DNA from 2 places in the Halodesulfovibrio aestuarii DSM 17919 genome. Region 1 is predicted to be linked to the other one. Evidence: riboswitches for the same ligand, from Rfam matches in the RefSeq annotation. Region 1 holds a riboswitch; the other holds the start of a gene.
The links. A riboswitch is a leader RNA that binds a small molecule or an ion and turns the genes downstream of it on or off. The one in region 1 is predicted to bind glycine.
Positions count from the first base shown of each region.

Region 1 (3,312 bases):
CGGAAATACCGCTGCGCTTTGCAATTTCTTTTGCCATGCCACCAGAAAGGATAATTGCGACAGTGTTGTTCGCAATACATCCATCGGCAAGTGCAGCCAAAGCAGCAATACTAAATTCACCAGCTTTTTTGCTTTCTTCAGTTTTACTAAAACGCTTCGCAATACCACCAATCTTACGAACAAGCCATATGAGGCCTCCGTTATGACGGATAAGCTCACCAAGGCCGCCCACAAGAATGGAAAGAACGAGAATTTCGTGCATCCCCACAAAGCCGCTGTAGATATCTTTACTGAGTGTAAGCAGGGAGTAATCCGGCACAGAAACAAGCCCCACAGCACCCGCAAGAATGATACCTGTTGTAAGTACAATAAATACGTTCACGCCAGCCACAGCTAATCCAAGAATGGCAAGATATGGAAGAACCTTAAAGAATTGCCACGTGCCAGCATCCGCAACAGCGCCAGTAGAACCGGAGATAGCGTAAAGAATAATGGTCACGACCGCTGCGGGCAACGCAATCAGAAGGTTCATACGGAACTTATCACGCATATTACAGCCCTGAGTACGGGTAGCAGCAATAGTTGTGTCAGAAATCATAGAGAGGTTATCGCCAAACATCGCACCACCGACAACTGCACCCATAAGCAGAGCAATAGACATATCGGAATGTGCCGCAACACCGGCAGCAATCGGACCGATAGCTGCGATGGTACCCATAGAAGTGCCCATTGCCGTAGCTACAAATGCGGCGATCACAAATAAGCCGGGCAGCACAAGAGAAGCAGGAACTAAAGAAAGCCCCATGCTTACAGTTGCATCTACACCACCAACCGCTTTTGCTACAGCGGCAAAACCACCGGCAAGCAGGTAAATGACACACATGGTCATAATGTTTACGTCACCAGCACCTTTAAGGAAGATAGTAATTTTTTCCTCAAAAGACTCTCTGCCCATCCACAATGCAACCATGATTCCAGGAATCACGGCTACTGTTGCTGAAAGCTGGTAAAACGCCATAGATACGCCAGACATCATCAGAATAGAGCCTGTGCCGATAAAAAGCACCAGAAAAATTACAAGGGGGAGTAAGGCAACACCATTACCCTGCTGAGCCTCTGTTGTGTGCGTATTGTCTAACAAACTCATCTCTTCAATTTCCTTATTTCTACAACAATTTATCCATCTAACGTCACCTGCCCTTACCGGAGCAAGCAACATTGGTTGTGCCTTCATTCATTACAATTAGAGCACTCTCGACAACTGATGAGCCAGTCTTAGACACACTTTGATTTTCTGTCCACTTACAATATTGTCAAAAAAGACTTTTTTTGCATAGCAATATACTGTTTTTACACCTAATTCACTTAATTTGGATATAGTGAAATTATTTTTTCGATTTATTTAGATTTCTTGAAATAGTGTACTCCCTCTGTTCCCACTTTTTTCTCCTTGCCAAATATTATTTGGTTATATAAACAGTTCCCCATAATTTCGGATGACGGTTGCAGGAGAGTGTGTCGCAAGACACCGCCGAAGAAGTAAATCTTTCAGGCAAAAGGACTGCTTCCCGACGAGCCTCTGGAGAGACTTCGCATGTTGCGGAGCACCGAAGGAGCAAACCTTGCTGTGCAGGGTGAAACTCTCAGGTACAAAGGACAGAGTTGTGTAGTAGCACAGGCATACTCAATGCGTGTGGTCATGCATATCCAATCGCTTCCGCTCAGAGACTCATCTCATCCATCCTGATTAATTCATTTTTTAGGAGACGAGATGCAAAACATCACAGAACTGCTCAACACAATGGATTCCCTGGTATGGGGACCACCGCTTCTTATTCTGCTCGTAGGAACTGGACTTTTTCTTACCTTTCGCCTCGGCGCACTACAGGTTGTCCACCTACCAAAAGCATTAAAACTCGTTTTTTCCCCTTCTTCGCGTAAAACATCCAGCAACACTGGAGACGTTTCTCCATTTGCTGCATTATGCACGGCTCTTTCCGCTACCATCGGTACTGGTAACATTGTCGGTGTAGCCACTGCGATCACTGCAGGCGGCCCGGGAGCACTTTTCTGGATGTGGGTTGCTGCATTCTTCGGCATGGCAACCAAATATGCAGAAGCGCTGCTTGCCATTAAATACCGCGTCATAGATGAAAACGGCCAGATGGCCGGCGGTCCTATGTACTACCTTGAACGCGGCTTAAATAACAAACTGCTCGCACAAATGTTTGCACTCTTCGGCATTGGTGTTGCATTTTTCGGCATCGGAACCTTTGCACAGGTAAACGCCATTGCAGATGCTGCAATGCTTACCTTTGATGCACCAGTCTGGGTTACAGCAACAATACTTACCATCCTTGTTACTATCGTCACTCTCGGTGGAATTCGTTCTATCGCTGCTGTAGCCAGTCGAGTTGTTCCATTCATGGCCGTACTCTACATAATTACATCCATCTCAGTAATTTTGCTGAACCTTTCCGAAATTCCTGCTGTAATCAGTCTTATTATCGACAGCGCATTCAACCCGGCCGCGGCATTCGGTGGTGCAACAGGTATTACCGTACTCATGGTAATGCGCAATGGTGTTGCCCGCGGTGTATTCTCGAACGAATCCGGTCTCGGTTCAGCGCCTATCGCAGCAGCGGCAGCACAGACTGACTCCTGCGTACGTCAGGGACTTATCGCCATGACAGGTACATTCTTCGACACCATCATCGTATGCACTATGACAGGTATTGTTATCGTTCTTACAGGCGCATGGAACACTCCAGGGCTTGCAGGTGCAGCCATGACTAACTCTGCATTTGCAATGGGTCTAAACAGCGACGTTGGTAAATACGCTGTTACCATCGGCCTCATGTTCTTTGCATTTACCACCATCATCGGCTGGAACTACTACGGCGAACGTTGCACTGCGTACCTCTTCGGCGTTAAAGCTATCAAGCCGTACCGCTTTATCTACATTGCGCTTATTGCTTGCGGTGCTTTCCTCAAGCTCGAACTCATCTGGGTTCTTGCAGATATCGTGAATGGCCTTATGGCTATCCCGAACCTTATCGGTTTGCTCGGTCTGTCCGGCGTAGTAGTCAATGAAACCCGTGAATTCTTTGCAAAAGAAAACGCTCAGAAAGCAACAGCCGGTGCTGTTCTTACCGAAATGTAATTACAACTTTTTTGAGACAGCACCTCATACAGTTAGCACTGGTCTATCGTTCTCTACTCTTTTACTTTCCTGTTAGACTAGCAGTTTCATCCCAGATGCTGTTCTCAAAAATACGACAGGGATGCATTCGCATAAGCGAGTGCATCCCT
Region 1 covers NZ_ARQF01000019.1:235,012-238,323, forward strand. The annotation lists gene F461_RS0105075 (Na+/H+ antiporter NhaC family protein) at 1-1,147, opposite strand, end outside; glycine riboswitch at 1,497-1,574, shown strand; glycine riboswitch at 1,578-1,662, shown strand; gene F461_RS0105085 (alanine/glycine:cation symporter family protein) at 1,772-3,163, shown strand.

Region 2 (3,312 bases), 140 kb from region 1:
TTCCCATCTGGATGGTTCCAAGCATCTGTTCACACCGGAAAAAGTTATCCAGATTCAGCGCAACCTGAACTCTGATATTATGATGGTGCTCGATGAATGCGTAGGTTTCGGTGCAGATAAAGAGTATACAGCACGCTCTCTGGAAATGACGACCCGCTGGGCTAAACGCTGTCGTGAAGAATATCCTCGCGGCACCGGAGACAACCTGCTCTTCGCCATCACACAAGGCGGCTTCCACAAAGACTTACGTGAACGTTCCATTGCACAGCTGACATCTGAAGATTTCGACGGTTTTGCACTGGGTGGCTTATCTGTTGGTGAAAGCAAAGAAAAAATGATGGAAATTTTATACCATTCTGCTCCTCTGCTTCCAAAAGACAAGCCCCGTTACCTTATGGGTGTCGGAACCCCGCTCGACATTATCAACGGCATCAACGCAGGTATAGATATGTTTGACTGCGTTCTTCCGACCCGCAACGCCCGAAACGGAACTCTGTATACCTCACTGGGTAAAATCAGCATTAAACGTAAAGAATACGCGGAAGATGACGGACCTCTTGATCCAAACTGCAACTGCTACACTTGTCGCAACTTCTCCCGTGCGTATTTACGCCATTTGTATCATGCAAAAGAGTTACTCTCTTTCCGCCTGAACTCCATTCACAACCTTACCTACTTCCTCGACACAGTTCGAGGCGCGCGTAAGGCTATTCGAGAAGGGAAATTTGCTGAATACAAAAAATCCTACGAAGCTATTTACCCTAACGAAGTCGTCTAAAGAACTGCACATTACAGTTCTACAGTCTAATGCAAAAGAAAACGCCCTGTTCAACGAAAGCAGGGCGTTTTTTTATATAAAATATTTCAGGGTCTATTTCATTCTCCCGCAATACAAGAATTTCGACTAGTATGACGCATTTTCTGTTGCGTTTTATATTTGCCCACGATAAATAAGAGTCTGCCTCAACATATGGACCTCGGTTGAAGACAGCAGGAGAGACCCCCTTTTTTCCCCAAAAAAGGAACGGCGCCGAAGATGTAACTCTTTCAGGCAAAAGGACTGCTGCTCGGACGAGCCTCTGGAGAGACTCCGCAAGGAGCACCGAAGGAGCAAACTGCTTTCCCAGTGCAGTGAAACTCTCAGGTAAAAGGACAGAGTGGACCCATAAAACCAATATTGCGTTTTGCCGTCCTCTGTCCCACTTTTCAGTCACACCGTTTCCATTTAGGCACCGCTTAGCGGGGCTGTTTTTTTGCGTTCACGCTTTGACAGCCAGCAAACTGGGAGCATTTAATTACGTTTGTAATCGCCTAGGTGCGATACATATATAGGGGAATATAGATTCCCCTCCTGACTGGTTTGTTGTTGTGGTTGCGATGCGCCGGAGCTTTTTAGTTCCGGCGCATCTGCATTTTATAACACCCGCGTTTTCCCTTTATCGAGTCTTTGTTTTCCCGCCATACGACCTTCTTTTCTATTTAGTATGTTACGGCAGTGTAAACATTATCATTGCTACACCTGCATAAAAAAAGCACTACACTTTCATAGTCCTCTTTTTTTTATGACATTAGGTGAAGCTATTAATAGTGTTTTGTTTTTATCGTTTTTTTCTGCCGTTACCAGTACTTTAAATATAAGAAGTTTTATCTTCACAGGAGCTTACTATGCAGACAGTTTCCTTAAAAAGAAATGGCAAAGAAAACCTAGTATTTACTGGTGAGTTACTTGTGAGCCTTGATGACAGAGAAGTAATGGGCGTAACTCCAAATTGGTGGGAACTGAAACTGTACAAAACCTCAATCGGAAAATTCATCCTGTCCTCCACATTCCATATCAACTACCCTAACAGACGTACGCTGTACGGAGCCCTGAGCTTTTCTGAAGCAGAGCATCTACAGCACTACCTTGTTAACGAATGCAACGGACCTACAAAAATAGCTGATGAATTCATCAACAGAGCTGCCAAGCGTGATAATGCATTTCAGACAATACTCAACAACCAGAAAGGTAGCACTTCCTACAAGCAACCGACTGTTAAGCCTTTCACCTCAAAGGCACTTTAATTTTACAATAAAAAAAGGATGGAGCATGCTCCATCCTTTTTTATTTCATCTATGCAACCTGCTAAGCACAATGACCGGCGCCATCACCTTGCCTTCCAGTAAAAAGCAGAAGACTACGACGTGCGGCAGAATGCAATTATCCTTCAAGTTAAGAACGCATATTCTCAATAATACCATTCAAATCCAACGCAAGCTGTGCCACAGCCTCAACGGCAACCGTCGATTCCGTCATAGCGGCAGCTGTCTGTTCAGAGATATCACTGATAACAGTTACAGAACTGTTGATCTGTTCACTTGCCGCTGACTGCTCTTCAGAAGCAGTGGCAATAGCACGAACCTGATCCGAAGTTGCTTCTACCATTCCCATAATTGACTTCAATGCTTCACCTGAGCGGGCAGCCAGTTCCGTAGAATCCCCTACAAGTTCAACAGCCTTTTCAGTTGCTTCAACGTTCTGGTGTGTGCTGGTTTGAATTGCACCTACATATTCAACAACTTGGCGAGTAGCATTCATTGTTTTTTCTGCAAGTTTGCGCACTTCATCTGCCACCACAGCAAAACCTCGACCAGCATCACCAGCACGCGCAGCTTCAATAGCCGCATTCAATGCAAGTAAGTTAGTCTGGTCTGCAATATCTTCAATTACGGTAATAATCTGACCAATTCCATCAGCGCGGGAACCAAGCACACTCATTTCTTCTTTCAAAGCCTGTGCCTGCTCTGCAACAGCATGAATTTTATCCACAGCCTGAGCAACAATCTGCCCACCTTCTGCGGCCTTTTCCTGCGTTTGTGCAGCAAGTTCCGCAGCATCAGAAGCATTACGGGCAACCTCAAGAACAGACGCATTCATTTGCGTCATTGCGCTTGCAGATTCTCCTGTTAGTTTCTGTTGCTCGTCAGCACCATTACTGGATTGACGAATCTGCGCGGCAAGTTCCTCAGATGCAGACGATACCTGCTCTGAGATATCCTGAGCAGACTTCGCTGCATGGGTAATTTTCTGATTCTGTTCTTCCACCCTACGTTGTTGCCTGCGCATGGTTGTCATATCTGTTATCATCACAAAGACACCAAGCATTTTTCCATCTAAGTCATAGATAGGAGCAGCATCAAAAATAAGAGTTAGCTGTTCACCCACAAAGTTTTCAAGATCACCTTCATTACCAGTGGAAGGCTTACACGACGTAATTACATCATTAATAATACGATCACAGCAAGGGTCGTTAACGATAAACTTAGAAACCG
Region 2 covers NZ_ARQF01000019.1:94,300-97,611, forward strand. The annotation lists gene tgt (tRNA guanosine(34) transglycosylase Tgt) at 1-778, shown strand, start outside; glycine riboswitch at 1,070-1,166, shown strand; gene F461_RS17065 (hypothetical protein) at 1,666-2,064, shown strand; gene F461_RS0104470 (methyl-accepting chemotaxis protein) at 2,213-3,312, opposite strand, start outside.
Region 2: it holds a riboswitch for glycine, as region 1 does, so the genes downstream of both, F461_RS17065 (hypothetical protein) here and F461_RS0105085 (alanine/glycine:cation symporter family protein) in region 1, are expected to answer to the same signal.